3 regions of the Geodermatophilus sp. SYSU D00814 genome follow, and region 2 is predicted to be linked to each of the others. Evidence: predicted binding sites of a transcription regulator. Region 2 holds the regulator's gene; each other region holds the start of a gene.
The links. The regulator LexA, encoded in region 2, represses DNA repair genes until DNA is damaged. The targets are predictions, from matches to a motif close to TCGAACANNTGTTCGA.
Positions count from the first base shown of each region.

Region 1 (4,973 bases), on a different contig from region 2:
GTGCGCGGCCTCGATGAGCGCCAGCGCCTCCTCGCGGGTGGTGACCGAGGCGAAGCCGCTGTTGGCCACGAGCGGCATCCCCGAGCGGCGGCGCAGCTCCTGCACCAGGTCGCCGGCGGGATCGCGGTGCAGCACGGAGAGGTAGGCCAGGCCCAGCGGGCGCAGCCGGTCGAGCAGCGAGCCGTAGGTGGCGAGCACGTCGGCGCGGTCGGGCTCGAGGGCGTCCTGGATGCCGTGCTCGGGGGAGACGCGGAGGCCCACGCGCCCGGCGCCGATCGCGTCGGCGACGGCGGTGACCACCTCGGCCACCAGGCGGGCACGGTTCTCCGGCGAGCCGCCGTACTCGTCGTCGCGGACGTTGGACGACGGCGCCAGGAACTCGTGCAGCAGGTAGCCGTTGGCGCCGTGGACCTCCACGCCGTCCAGGCCGGCCTCGACGGCGCGCTCGGCGGCGCGGGCGAAGTCGCGCACGACGTCGCGGACCTCGTCGGTGGTCAGCGCGTGCGGCACCGGGTAGGGGTGCTTGCCGGTGGAGGTGCGGGCCAGCCCGTCGATGGCGATGGCACTGGGAGCCACGACGCGGCGGCCGCCGTTGGTGTCGGGGTGGGTCACCCGGCCGCCGTGCATGACCTGCATGACGACCCGGCCGCCGCGGGCGTGGACCGCCTCGGCGACGCGCCGCCAGCCGGCCACCTGCTCGTCGGTGACGATGCCGGGCTGGCCGACGAAGGCCTGGGACTCGTGGTTGGGGTAGGTGCCCTCGGTGACGATCAGGCCGACCCCGGCGCGCTGGGCGTAGTGCTCGACGACGAGGTCGCCGGGCACGCCGGAGGAGCCCGAGCGCATGCGGGTCAGCGGCGCCATGGCCACGCGGTTGGCGAGCTCGAGGTCGCCGAGGGTCACGGGTGAGAACAGGTCCACACCGGTTCCGACACCCGCACCGCCCGCGCCATTCCGGGGTGCGGGCGGCGTCACAGGCGGCACGATGACCCGGTGACCTCCCTGACCGACGCCGTCGAGGGCTGGGCGCCGGGCCCACTGACCGGCACCGAGGTGGTCGCGCCCGGGCCCGCGGCCGCCTTCGCCGCGCTGCTGGACCAGCCCGCTCCCCCGCTGCGCGACGGCGACCCGCTGCCGCCGGGCTGGCACCTGTTCACCTTCCTCGACCGCCCGGCCACCGCCGACCTCGGCGAGGACGGCCACCCGCGCTCCGGGCACTTCCTCCCGCCGCTGGCGCACCGGCGCCGGATGATCGCCGGCGGGCGGCTGCAGGTCACCGCGCCGCTGCGGGTCGGGTCGGTGGTCGAGCGGACGTCGTTGCTGGCCCGCTGCGAGATCAAGGCCGGCCGGAGCGGGGAGATGCTGCTGGTCACCGTGCGCAGCGAGTACCGCGAGGACGGCGCGCTGCTGGTCACCGAGGAGCAGGACGTCGTCTACCGGTCGCAGGAGGCCGGTTCCTCACCGGCGCCGGCGGGGGCGGGCACGCCGGGCCTGCCCGACGGGCCGGGGGTAGCGGTCCTGCCCGACGCGGCGCTGCTCTTCCGGTTCAGCGCGCTGACCTACAACACCCACCGCATCCACTACGACCAGCCCTACGCGACGCAGGTGGAGGGCCACCCCGGCCTGGTCGTGCACGGGCCGCTGCTGGCGCTGCTGCTGCTCGAGGTCCCGCGCCGGCACGCGCCGGACCGGTCCGTCACGTCGTTCACACACCGGCTGGTCCGCCCGGCGTACGCGGGGACGCCGCTGCGGGCGACCGGCCGGTTCGACGGCGACCGGGTCGAGCTGTCGGCCGCGGCGACCGGCGCACCGGCGTCGGCCACCGGCACCGCGACGCTGGGGGCGCCGGCGTGATCACGCTCAGCGCGGAGGAGCGCGACGTCGTCGCCACCGTGCGGACGTTCGTCGACCGCGAGGTGCGGCCGGTGGTGCGCGAGCTCGAGCACGCCGACACCTACCCCGAGGCGCTGATCGACCGGATGAAGCAGCTCGGCGTCTTCGGCCTGGCGATTCCGGAGCCGTGGGGCGAGGCGCCGGTGTCGATGCCCTGCTACGCGCTGGTCACCGCCGAGCTCGCCCGGGGGTGGATGTCGCTGGCGGGGGCGATGGGCGGGCACACCGTCGTCGCCAAGCTGCTGGTCGCCTTCGGCACCCGCGAACAGCAGGACCGCTGGCTGCCGCGCATGGCGACCGGTGAGGTGCGGGCGACGATGGCGCTGACCGAGCCCGGCGGCGGGTCGGACCTGCAGGCGATGACCACCGTGGCCCGGCGGGACGGCGACGGGGGCGGGAACGGTTGGGTCGTCGACGGCGCGAAGACGTGGATCACCAACTCGCGGCGGTCGCAGCTGATCGCGCTGCTGTGCAAGACCGACCCGGCGGCGCAGCCGCGGCACCGCGGGGTGTCGGTGCTGCTGGTCGAGCACGGGCCCGGGCTGACCGTCTCGCGGGACCTGCCCAAGCTCGGCTACAAGGGCGTGGAGAGCTGCGAGCTCGTCTTCGACGGGTACCGGGCGCCGGGCGACGCCGTCCTGGGCGGGGTGGAGGGCCGCGGGTTCGCGCAGATGATGACCGGCCTGGAGACCGGCCGCATCCAGGTGGCGGCGCGTGCGGTGGGCGTCGCCCAGGCCGCCTTCGACGACGCGCTGCGCTACGCCCAGCAGCGGGAGAGCTTCGGCCGGCCGATCTGGCAGCACCAGTCGGTGGGCAACCTGCTCGCCGACATGGCCACCTCGCTGACCGCCGCCCGCCAGCTCGTGCTGCACGCCGCCGAGCGGTACGAGAGCGGGCAGCGGTGCGACCTGGAGGCCGGCATGGCGAAGCTGTTCGCCTCGGAGACGGCGATGCGCATCGCGCTGGACGCCATCCGGGTGCACGGCGGCCACGGCTACTCCACCGAGTTCGACGTGGAGCGCTACTTCCGCGACGCCCCGCTGATGATCGTGGGCGAGGGCACCAACGAGATCCAGCGCGACGTCATCGCCCGCCAGCTGGTGGCCCGCGGCGGCCTCGACTGAACCGGCGCGGATGAGCCGGGCGTGGGCCGGCGCGTTCCCGCGGGAACGTCCCGGCTCGCTGACCAGCGGTTCTGTCGGCGTCTTCCTCTACCGTGTCGAACACGTGTTCGAGGAGGACGCCGATGGACCAGGACCCCGAGCTGTCGCTCGACGAGCTCGCCCAGCGCATCACCGGCACCGCCGTCCGGCTGGCCGCCGCGACGGCGGAGTGGCTCGCGCTCATCGCGGAGTTCGACCGCCGCGAGGGCTGGGGCGGCGCCGGTCTGCGGTCGTGCGCCCACTGGCTGGCCTGGCAGTGCGGCCTGTCCCCCGGCGCGGCCCGCGAGCACGTCCGCGTCGCCCGGGCCCTGACCGGCCTGCCGCACATCCGGCAGTCGTTCGCGGCCGGCCGGCTCTCCTACTCCAAGGTGCGGGCACTGACCCGCGTCGCCGAGGCCGACACCGAGACCGCGCTGCTCGACCTCGCGCACGAGGCCACCGCCGCCCAGGTGGAACGGGTGGTCCGGGCCTGGCGCCGGTCGGACGCTCCAGATGCCGGGACGGTGCGCGAGAAGCGGCGGTTCGAGCACTGGTGGGACGACGACGGGATGCTGCACGTGCGCCTGTGCCTGGACGCCGAGGAGGGTGCGGCCTTCCTCGCCGGCGTCGACTCCCTCGCCGAGCGCGACGCCCGCCGCGAGCGGGCCGCCGCCCGGCGGAAGGGCGATCCCGGGCGCGAGGGCGACCCCGGGCGCGAGGGCGACGGCCCGGCCGGCGGGGTCGACGAGGTGGCCCTCGCCCGCGAGCGGACGGCAGCGCGGCGGTGCGCCGCGGTCGCCCGGCTGGCCGCCGCGGCTCCCGAGGCCGACCGCCGGGCCGGGGACCCGCCCCGCCGCGAGGTCGTGGTGCACGTCGACGCGGCGGTGGTCGCCGACGACGCCGCCGCCGGCCGGGCCCATCTGGAGGGCGGCCCACCACTGCACGGCAGCCAGGTGCGGCGGATGCTGTGCGAGGCCACGGTCGTGACCATGCTGTCGCGCGGCCGTGAGCCACTCGCCGTGGGTCGGGCCCGACGGCTGGCCACCCGGTCGCAACGACGGGCCCTGTGGCGCCGGGACGGCGGGTGCGCGCGGCCCGGGTGCCCGGAGACGCGCGTCGAGCGGCTGCACGCCCACCACCTGCGGCACTGGGTGTTCGGCGGCGCCACCGACCTGGACAACCTGGTGCTGCTCTGCGACGCCGACCACGGCCTGGCGCACGACCTCGACCTGGTCATGACGCGGCGCGCGGGCGAGCTCGTCGCCGTCACCCCCGACGGCCGGCGGGTGTGGGGCCCGGCCGACGCCGCGTTCGCGGCCGGCCTCGGGGAGCCGGGGGCCGGGAGGACACCGGCCGGGGCGCCGGGCCGTGCGACGCCGGTCGCCCGGCTGCCCCTCCCCGACGGGACGCCCGACCTGCCCGACACCCTCGGCGTCGGCGGAGAACGGATGGACCTCGGCTACGTCGTGAGCGTCCTGCTCGGCAACCGCGACCTGGAGCGCCGGGTCCGCGCCGAGAGCGCCGGCGAGCCGACCGCCGCGGCCTGAGCCCGGCGGAGCCGGGCCCGGCGGGGCCCGAGCCCGGGACGTTCCCGCGGGAACGCCACCGGACCCTCCCGGCCGCGGTGGGTCGGGAGGGTCCGGGCGAGGCGGACGGTCAGGCGACCGCCCGCCGGGAGGTGACGACCGCACCGGCGACCAGGCTGACGACGACCCACCCGGTCAGCACCAGCACCTGCGTGGTGCCGCCGTGCCCGAGCGCGAGGCCGAGGACGGCGTCGGCCGGGTCGAGCTTCTCGGCGATGCCCGGCTGGGCCAGCCGCAGGACCGGCATGACGCCCAGGACGGTCAGGTAGAGGCCGGTCAGCGCCGCGGGCGAGTTCGCGACGGCGGCACCGACGCCGGCACCGATCACCGCGAAGGCCGCACCGGCCGCGGC
Region 1 is NZ_JBJGYP010000029.1:19,918-24,890, reverse strand. It holds gene ACI780_RS19595 (alkene reductase) at 1-921, opposite strand, end outside; gene ACI780_RS19590 (hypothetical protein) at 994-1,854, shown strand; gene ACI780_RS19585 (acyl-CoA dehydrogenase family protein) at 1,851-3,017, shown strand; gene ACI780_RS19580 (DUF222 domain-containing protein) at 3,140-4,582, shown strand; gene ACI780_RS19575 (hypothetical protein) at 4,692-4,973, opposite strand, start outside.
Region 1: a site for LexA is predicted at 3,113-3,128, ahead of ACI780_RS19580 (DUF222 domain-containing protein). Genes of this name have one in related genera too.

Region 2 (4,973 bases):
TACGTGGGCTCGGGCAAGGCGTCCGAGATCCGCGACATCGTCGCCTCCACCGGCGCCGACACCGTGATCTGCGACGGCGAGCTGACCCCCGGCCAGCTCAACGCGCTGGAGAAGATCCTCAAGGTCAAGGTGGTCGACCGGACCGCACTGATCCTCGACATCTTCGCCCAGCACGCGACCAGCCGGGAGGGCAAGGCCCAGGTCGAGCTCGCGCAGATGCAGTACATGCTGCCGCGGCTGCGCGGGTGGGGTGAGTCGTTGTCCCGGCAGGCCGGTGGCCGCGTCGCCGGCGGCGGCGGCATCGGCACCCGCGGTCCCGGTGAGACGAAGATCGAGACCGACCGCCGCCGCATCCGGTCGCGGGTGAGCCGGCTGCGCCGCGAGATCGCCGGCATGGCGACGGCGCGGGCCACCCAGCGCTCGGCGCGCGACCGCAACGCCGTCCCGAGCGTGGCGATCGCCGGCTACACCAACGCCGGCAAGTCCAGCCTGCTCAACCGGCTGACCGGCGCGGGCGTGCTGGTGGAGAACGCGCTGTTCGCCACCCTGGACCCCACGGTGCGCCGCGCCCAGTCGCCCGACGGCCGCGAGTACACGCTCACCGACACCGTCGGGTTCGTGCGGCACCTGCCGCACCAGCTGGTCGACGCGTTCCGCTCGACCCTGGAGGAGGTGGCCGGCGCCGACCTGCTGCTGCACGTCGTCGACGGCTCCGACCCCGACCCGCTCGGCCAGATCGACGCGGTGCACGTGGTGCTGCGCGAGATCGACGCCGCGGCGGTGCCCGAGCTGATCGTCGTCAACAAGGTCGACGCGATGACCGAGGAGGACGTGCTGACCCTGCGCCGGGCGCTGCCCGGTGCGGTGTGGGTCTCGGCGCGGACGGGCGAGGGCATCGAGCAGCTGCGCGAGGTCGTCGCCGCCCGCCTGCCGCACCCCGACGTCGAGGTCGAGGTGCTGGTGCCCTACGACCGCGGCGACCTGGTGGCCCGCGTCCACCGCGACGGCGAGGTCCTCAGCGAGCAGCACGAGGCGGAGGGCACCCGGCTCACCGCGCGCGTCGACGGCGGCCTGGCCGCCGCGCTCGAGCGGTTCGCCGCACCGGTCGGCTGACCGGCGCTCCTCCGTCCCCCGCCCGGGGGACCGGCTCCCCGCCGGTCACCCGGGCGGCTCGCCGTCTCCCTGCGGCGAGGTCACGGGCGGGTCACGGCCCGGTACCGTGACCGCGTGACCAGCGGCGTGGTACGACGCGGGAGGGGAGCACCGGCCGACGGCGACCCGTCGGCTCCCGTCCGCACCGTCGTGACCGCCGGGCGCCCGTCCTGGTGGCTGCTGCTCGTGGCGTTCGTCGTCACCACGGCGGTCACCGTCGACCTGCTCAACCGCGGCGTGCTCGAACGGCTCGACCTGGAGGTCTCCGAGGTCGTCAGCGCGTGGGACCTGCGGGACTCCCCGGGCTACTGGCCGGTCTGGGCGGTCACCCAGATCGGCGGGCGCGGCACCATCCTCATCGTCCTGGCCGGGCTGGTCGGCTGGCTGTGCATCCGCCGGCGGACCCTGCTGCCGCTGCTGCGGGTGCTCACCGCGCTCGCGCTGCTGACCGTCGTGGTCTACGCGTTCAAGTACGGCACCGGCCGCACCGCGCCGGCCTACCCCGGGTCCTTCTTCCACCGCGACGGGGCCAGCTACCCCTCCGGGCACGTGGCCAACGCCGTGCTCATGTGGGGCGTGGCCTACTGGCTGGCGGTCGAGTACCGACTGGCCCCGGGCGTGCAGCGGACGCTGTGGTGGCTCAGCGTCGTGGGCCCGGTGCTGACCGGGATCGCCATGGTGTCCCTGGACTTCCACTGGGTCACCGACGCGGTGGTCGGCGCCTCGGTGGGGGTGCTGCTGCTGGGCGTGGTTCACGCACTCGACGCAGTCGTTCTGTCACGCTGGGGCAGTGCCCGAGCCGGCCGTCCCCCCGCGTAGCGCCGGGGCACACCCCGGGTGGGCCGTGGCCGCACTCGCCGGTCTGGCCCTCGCGCTCGGCCCCGCATTCCCCGCTGCCGCCGAGGAACCGGGCGCGCCGTCGCTGCGCTGCCAGGTGACCGACCCCCGGCTCGCGGAGCTCTCCGGCCTCGTCGACGTCGGGGACCGCCTGCTGGCCATCGCCGACGGCGGCGAGCAGGTGGCCGTCTCCGTGCTCGACGGGACCTGCCGCGTCGTGGACGAGACCGTCGCGCCGCTGGACCCCTACGACCCCGAGGACCTCGGCGTCGGTCCCGACGGCACCGTGTGGCTGGCCGACACCGGCGACAACAACGCCACCCGGGGGACCGTCGCCCTCATCGCCCTGCGGCCCGACGGCGGTACGGCGCTCTTCCGGCTCACCTACCCCGACGGCCCGCACGACGCCGAGGCGCTCCTGGTGGCCCCCGACGGCACGCCGTACCTGGTGACCAAGGAGGTGCTCGGTGCCAGCCGCGTCTACCGCCCCACGGCGCCGCTCGTCGACGGCGGCACGGTGGCGCTGGCCGACGTCGGCAGCGTGGCGTTCACGCTGACCGGGACACCGGGCGGCCCGGTGGGGCGGGCCGGTCAGCTCCTGGTGACCGGCGGCGCGGTGGCCCGCGACGGCAGCCGGATCGCACTGCGCACCTACACCGACGCCTACGTCTGGCCGCTGACCGGCTCGGACGTGCCGGCCGCCCTGGGGGGCGAACCGGTGCGCATCGCGCTGCCCGAGGCGCCGCAGGGGGAGGCGGTGTCGTTCACCGCCGACGGCGCGGCGCTCCTCGTGGCGGGCGAGGGGCTGCCGGGCGACGTCACGCTCGTGCCGATCCCCGCCGGGACGGCGGCCCCGGCGCCGTCCTCGGCGGCCGACCCGTCGCTGGCGGCCGTCCTCGACGACGGCGGCACCGGCGTGTCCCCGGTCGCCGCGGGGCTGGTCGCCGCAGGGGTGGCCACGGTGCTGGTGTGGGTCGCCGGCCGGGTGCGCCGGGGCCGCGCGGCGGGACCGCCGGCGGGCTGAGGCCGCCCGCCGTGCCGCGGGACCGCCAGCCGGTCGAGGTCGCGGCGCCCGGCCGCCGCCGACCCGGGCGGGACCGCGGGGCCGGGAGCGCGTCCCGGGCGGTGCGGGTCAGACGCGGCGCAGGACGGTGACCACCCGGCCGAGGATGGTCGCCTCGTCGCCCGGGATGGGCTCGTAGGCCGGGTTGTGCGGCAGCAGCCACACGTGCCCGTCGCGGCGCTTGTAGGTCTTGACGGTGGCCTCGCCGTCGAGCATCGCGGCCACGATCTCGCCGTTCTCAGCGGTGGGCTGCTGGCGCACGACCACCCAGTCGCCGTCGCAGATGGCCGCGTCGACCATCGAGTCACCGGCCACCCGGAGCATGAACAGGGTGCCGTCGCCGACCAGCTCGCGGGGGAGCGGGAAGACGTCCTCGACCGCCTGCTCGGCGAGGACCGGGCCACCGGCGGCGATCCGGCCGACCAGCGGCACGTACGTGGGGGCGGTGGTGTCGCCGGCCGCGGCGGCCGGCGGTGCGGCCTCCGCCGCGGTGTCGCCGGGCAGCCGCACGTCGAGCGCGCGGGGGCGGTTGGGGTCGCGCCGCAACCAGCCCTTCTTCTGCAGCACGGAGAGCTGGTGGGCGACCGACGACGCCGAGGACAGGCCCACCGCCTCGCCGATCTCGCGCACCGAGGGCGGGTAGCCGCGGCGCTCGATCGAGTCGCGGATGACCTCGAGCACCCGGCGCTGGCGCTGCGTGAGCCCGTCGCCGGCCTCACCCCGGTCGGGGAAGGTGCGCACCGCGCCGGTCTGGGTGCCGGTCCCCTCGGCGGCGGTGTCGGTGCCCCGCCGGCCGCCACCCCGCCGGGTGGTGGTGCTCCCGCGCGTGCCCTGGCCGGTCCCGCTGGTGCCCGCCACGTCTCCTCCTCGCCGGCCGTGTCCCCACGGCCCTCGTGTCCCGCCCCGTCCCCGGCTCCGGGACCTCCGGTCGGTGACCGACGGGTGCCGGTGCGGCCGGGATCGACCGCCGGGTGCCGGGCGGACGGCTGCTGATCGGACCGTAGCGCCTCGGGACCGGGACTTCAAACGTGTGTTCGAAACCGGTGGGCGGTGTCGGTTGGCTCCTGTCGGTGCCGTGCGGTAGACATCGCACACACGTTCGATCGAACGTCTGTTCGATGCGATGGGGTCGACGAGGAGAGTGGTCATGGGCAGCGTGCGCCAGGCGGTGCTGGAGTTCGACGCGACGGTGCGGGTGCCCTGGCGGCCGCTGCTCGCCGACGGTGCCGGGGGCGGCCCCGCTCCCACTCGTCGGCCGGTGCGCCCCGACACCTCCGGGCGCCCCGCTCGCCAGGCGCCCCCGGCACCTCCGGCCCCGCTCCCCGGCGCCGGCCCGCGCGTGGCCGGTCACCTGCGGCCGGTGCCCGACCTCCCGGCCGAGCCGGCCGCCCGCGCCACCGGCCCCGCCGCGGGGGCGCGCCGCACGCGCCGCGACCCGGCCCGGCCCGGAGGGCGGCCGGTGTCCGCGCAGCCGGTCCGGCGCGCGGCCGTCCCGTCGCCGGCGCCCCTCCGGCTGACCCGCCGCGGGCGGCGCCTGGTCGTCGCCCTGGTCCTGGCCGCGGGCATCGGGGGCGCGCTCCTGGGCCGGGAGGTCCTCGCTCCCCAGCAGGGCCTGCAGCTCGCCGGGGAGAGCAGCGTCGTCGTCGAGCCGGGCGACACGGTGTGGTCCATCGCCGACGAGGTCGCCGGCGACGGTCAGGACGTGCGCGCCGTGGTGCACGCGATCGAGGCGCTCAACGACCTCGAGGGTTCCGCGGTGGTCGCCGGGCAGGTCCTCCGGCTCCCCTGACCCGGCGGAGGGGACACGGGACGGCCACCGAGGGCCGCCCGGAGAAGTGACGAGAGCGTCCTCGACGGTTCGTCAACCATCGGTCCCCGGTCGCTCACGCACCGATCTCGGATCAACGCATACGGTGAGGGG
Region 2 is NZ_JBJGYP010000023.1:51,274-56,246, forward strand. It holds gene hflX (GTPase HflX) at 1-1,113, shown strand, start outside; gene ACI780_RS17860 (phosphatase PAP2 family protein) at 1,228-1,971, shown strand; gene ACI780_RS17865 (hypothetical protein) at 1,997-3,013, shown strand; gene lexA (transcriptional repressor LexA) at 3,122-3,910, opposite strand; gene ACI780_RS17875 (LysM peptidoglycan-binding domain-containing protein) at 4,200-4,841, shown strand.

Region 3 (4,973 bases), on a different contig from region 2:
CAGGTGATGACCACCCGCCGGAAGGGCGAGTACCGGCACCTGGACCTCTTCGACGCGCAGGACTGGGGCCTGATCGTCTACGACGAGGTGCACCTGCTGCCCGCGCCGATCTTCCGGCTCACCGCCGATCTGCAGTCCCGCCGCCGGCTGGGGCTGACGGCGACGCTGGTGCGCGAGGACGGCCGCGAGGACGACGTCTTCTCCCTCATCGGGCCCAAGCGCTACGACGCGCCCTGGAAGGACATCGAGCAGCAGGGCTACATCGCCCCGGCCGAGTGCATCGAGGTGCGGGTCGGGCTCGACGACGAGGAGCGGATGACCTACGCCGTCGCCGAGCCCGAGGAGCGGTACCGGATAGCGGCCACGGCGACGTCGAAGCTGCCGGTGATCCGGCGGGTGCTCGAGCGGCACCCCGAGGAGCCCTCCCTGGTGATCGGGGCCTACCTCGACCAGCTCGAGGAGCTCGGGCGGGCGCTGGACGCCCCGGTGATCCAGGGGTCGACCACCAACCGCGAGCGGGAGAAGCTCTTCGACGCGTTCCGCGCCGGGGAGATCCGCACGCTCGTCGTGTCGAAGGTCGCCAACTTCTCCATCGACCTGCCCGAGGCCGCGGTCGCCGTCCAGGTGTCGGGGACGTTCGGGTCGCGGCAGGAGGAGGCCCAGCGGCTCGGGCGGGTGCTGCGCCCCAAGGCCGACGGCCGGCAGGCGCACTTCTACACGGTGGTCAGCCGCGACACCCTCGACGCCGAGTACGCCGCCCACCGGCAGCGGTTCCTCGCCGAGCAGGGCTACGCGTACACGATCGTCGACGCCGCCGACCTCGCCGGCCCGGGCGAGGTCAACGGCCCCGACTGGGTGGACGAGCCCGCCGATTAGCGCCGCTCTCCTGCAGCCCCCGGTCCCTCCGGACCGGGGGCTGCGGTGCCCTCACTCCTCGGTGAGCTCGTGCAGGACGTCGGCGGCGTCGGCGTTGCCCTCCTCGGCCAGCCGGCGCAACTCGGCCAGGTCGCCCCGCTCGCTGGCCCGCTGCACGAGCTCGTCGGCGGCGTCGCGGTAGCCGAGGTCGGCCAGCCGGCGGAGCTCGGCGAGGTCGCCCTGCTCGCCGGCCAGCTCGATCAGCTCGTCGACGGCGTCGCGGTCGCCCTTGGCCGCTCGCTCGCGGAATCCGGCGTACTCGGGTCCGGTCATGCCTGCAGGATGCTCCCGTGGCCGGTGAACGGGACCTCGACCGTCTGCTGTCCGGCATGGCGCCACGGCGTGCGCCCGGGACGTACGTCTTCACGACCGTGCCGGGCTCCGAGGTGCCCGGCGGGCTGACCCCCGTCGCCACGGTGCGGGAGGACGAGGGGCTCACCCTGGTCCTGCCCCGCGAGGAGGCCGACCGGGTGGGGCTGTCCTACGACCACGTGGCGGCCCGCATCACGCTGCTGGTGCACTCCGACCTCGCCGCGGTGGGTCTCACCGCCGCGGTGAGCACCGCCCTGGCCGACGCCGGGATCAGCTGCAACGTGCTGGCCGGCTACCACCACGACCACCTGTTCGTCCCCGCGGACGAGGCCGACCGCGCCCTCACCGTCCTCGAGGGACTGACCCGTCCCTAGTAGGGCGGTGGTTCGGTGGTGGCGGTGAGGCCGGACGGGGTGGTGACGGTGAGGGTGCCGTCGGGGGCCATGTGGTGCGTCCATCCCGGTGCCTGAGGAAGGACCCCGTCCTCCCCGCCCTTCGCAAGCTCAGGGCGGGACCCTGGACGGGGCCGTCGAGCGGTGGTGGCCGGTGCAGTAGCCGGCCAGGTTGGCGGCGGCGGTGGGGCCGGCGGGCCAGGGGGTGTGGTGGTCGAGTTCGCCGTGGCGGGGGACGGGGCGGCGGCAGCCGGGGAAGCGGCAGCGGCGGTCGCGGGCGCGCACGAACCGGTCCAGGGCGGCGGCGGGCCGGTAGCCGGGGCTCTCGCCGGGTGCGGTGAGGCCGGTGCCGGTGCGGGCGGCCTGCTGCAGGGCGGACAGGTCGGTGAGGGCGAGCAGCGCGCCGCCGAGGGTGTGGGTGAGGGCGAGGCGGGGCCGGTCGGCCAGCCCGCCGCCGGCGGTGCGGGCGAGCAGGTCGGCCAGGTCGTGCCGGGACTGCTGGGTGGCGGCGGCGAGGGCGGTGAGTGCGTCGGGTGCGGCCGAGACCCGGCCGGCGGCACTGCTCGCCCCGGTGGCCTCATCGGCGGCGTCGGCGCGCTGCGCGGTGGCCACCGTCCGGCGGGCGTGCCCCAGAGCGCGCTCGAGGGTGAGCAGGGCGGTGCCGGCGTCGTCGACGGCGCGGTCGGCGCGCCCACCACCCGTCGGGCACGGCCGGGCCGGGGCGGTGCCCTGGGGGCGCCAGTGGTGGTGGGCCGTCGGGCCAGATTTCGGGCGGTGGCCCGTCCTCGTCGAGATAGCAGGGGGCCGGCTCGGCGTCGAACTCCCCGGCCAGCACCCGCTGTTCCAGCTCCTCCGCCCAGCGCGCGAAGTCCTCCGCCTCGGACACCACCGCGAACGTGCCCACCCTGTCGGCCGGCTCGGGCTCGGGCTCGGTCGACTCAGACTCGGTCGGCTCGGTGTCGGCTGGCTCGGTGTCGGTCGGCTGCGGCTCGTTTCGCTCCGGTGCGCTCGTCGCCGCGTCGTCAGGCGCCATGCCGTCCGGCTCGGGCTCGGGATGGCGCTCGGTCGCGTCTGCGGTTTCGGTCGCCGTCACGGTTGCGTGACCGGTGAGGGCGGCCAGTAGGGCACGCACCACCTCGGCCGGCACCACCTGTCCATCGATCTCGCAGGGCTGGTCCCCGCCGAGCAGCGCGCCCACGGGGGCGACCACGCTCAACGCCACCTGCACCGGCGGCACGCCGGTCTCGCCGGGGCGCAGCACCAGGTCCAGCAGGCAGTCGGCCATCTTCTGCCCGCGGCTGCGGCCATCGGCGGGCAGCGCGTCGGCGCAGGCGCCCAGCGCCGCGAGCAGCGCGGCGGCCTCCGGGGTGGTCAGCAACGCCGACACCACACTCATCCCGGCGGTGCGGTCCGGGCGGGCGGATACCCCGCGCCGGCGCAGCGCGCGGGCCAGGTGGCGGGCGGCGTCCCGGGCGGCGTGCTTGAGCACCACCCCGCGCACCTTGTCGCCCAGCTGCGCCGGGGTGGTCACCGACCGGCCGCCCAGCCAGCCCAGCAGCTCGGCCTCGATCCGGGCGCGCAGCGCGTCATCGCCGACCGGGGCGACGTGCTCGAGCAGGCACCACAGGTGCCCGGCGTGCAGCACCCCGGCCTGCAGCGCATCGAGCGCCCCCGGCAGCCGCTGCACCAGGGTCAGCGACCGTGCCAACTCCTCCTCCGCCCGCTGCGCGGTCACGTTCAACGCGATCGCCAGCTCGTGCGCGGCCCACTCGCTGACCGGCCGCAGCACCTCGGCCCGCGCCGCCCACCGCTCCGCCGACATGGCCCCCGCCTCACCGGGCTGCCGGTCGGCCGAGGCGGGCCGGGTCTCCGCGAACGCCGCGATCGCCCGCGCCCGCAACGCCGTCTGCCAGGAGACCTCCCGGTCGGCGGCCTGCACCGCGCCTAGCGGCCCCGACGCCCGGCCCACCACGGGCTCGTCGACCGCCAGGACCTCCGTCACGTCTTCGATCATACGTTCGATGGACGACGATGACAAGGTGAAGCCGCAGGTCAGAGCGGAGGAAGGTGGCGATTCCGGGACTAGCAGCCTCGTGAGTTCACCGTGGACACCCGCTCGACACCGCTCGACCGACTGCTCCCCGGGCTTCCCTGAAATACAGTTCGTCCATGTCCACGAGGGACCTGCAGGCACTCGTCCGGCGACGGCTGTGGGAGCTGGGCGGGTCCGTGTACGAGGCCTCCCGCCGCGCGCGGGGGGCGGTCGGCCCCGAGGTGCTCGAGCGGCTCGCGCACACCCGCGGCTGGGCGCTGATCAGCCCGTGGATGGCCGGCCACCTCGCCCGCGCCCTCGACGTCCCCGAGAACCGGGTGCGGCGCGCCGCCGGGCTGCCCGAGGTCCCCGACCCGCGGGCCGACGTGCCCACCGGCCCGCACCTGCGCCTCGTGCGGAACGGCGAGGACCGGGGCTGATCAGCCGACGGCGGCGCGCGCCGCCGTCCAGGCGGCGATCTCCGCCCGCGACCGCACGCCCAGCCGCGCCAGGATCTGCTCGACGTGGGACTCGGCGGTGCGCGGTGAGATCACCAGCCGGGCCGCGATCTGCCGGTCGGTCAGGCCCTCGGCCACGAGCCGGGCCACCTCCTGCTGCCGTGCGGTGAGCGGGCTGGGTCCGGCACCGGCCGGCGTCACGGACGGCGCCGGCCGCTCGTCGAGCGCCAGGGCCACCGCGCCTGTCCGGTCCAGAGCGGCGCCCTCCCGGTGCAGGGCTCCCCAGCGGCGGTCGCCCAGCGCGCGGCGGGCCGCCGTCGTGCACTCCTCGCGCCGCCGGGTCAGCGGGGCGGGCAGGTCGGCGGGGATGGACCGCCACACGGCCTCGGCCGCGCCGCCGAGCCGCGCCGCGCGCTCCCACGCCCCCCGGGCGGCGGCGGCCCAGCTCAGCGCCTCGATGCACAGCGCCGTCCCGCTGCGGTCGTCCACCTCGCGCATCAGCCCGAGCGCGGACCGCTCGAGCGCGGTGGCCTCCTCCGCCTCCCCGGCACCCAGCCGCACCAGGCCCAGTCCCCACAGCGCGTGCGACCGGGTCCAGGGGTCGCCGCGCTCGGCGAGCGCGAGGCTGCGGGCGAACGCCTCCGCGGCGTCCGCGTCGCGCCCGGCGAGCAGCGCGGCGACCCCGACGTCGGCCCAGCAGAAGGCCTCGTACCGCCCGTCGGCCGCGGCGTGCCGCGCCGCCGCCTCGCGCAGCAGCCGGTCGGCCGCGGCCAGGTCGCCGTCGAACAGCGCCGCCTGGCCCAGGTACTGGGTGGCCGAGGCGACGACGGACGGCGCGCCGCAGGCCTCCCCGAGCTCCCGCGC
Region 3 is NZ_JBJGYP010000006.1:187,862-192,834, forward strand. It holds gene ACI780_RS06690 (DNA repair helicase XPB) at 1-876, shown strand, start outside; gene ACI780_RS06695 (hypothetical protein) at 928-1,188, opposite strand; gene ACI780_RS06700 (ACT domain-containing protein) at 1,206-1,601, shown strand; gene ACI780_RS06705 (hypothetical protein) at 1,731-2,231, opposite strand; gene ACI780_RS06710 (DUF222 domain-containing protein) at 2,197-3,621, opposite strand; gene ACI780_RS06715 (hypothetical protein) at 3,789-4,091, shown strand; gene ACI780_RS06720 (ATP-binding protein) at 4,092-4,973, opposite strand, start outside.
Region 3: a site for LexA is predicted at 3,626-3,641, ahead of ACI780_RS06710 (DUF222 domain-containing protein). Genes of this name have one in related genera too.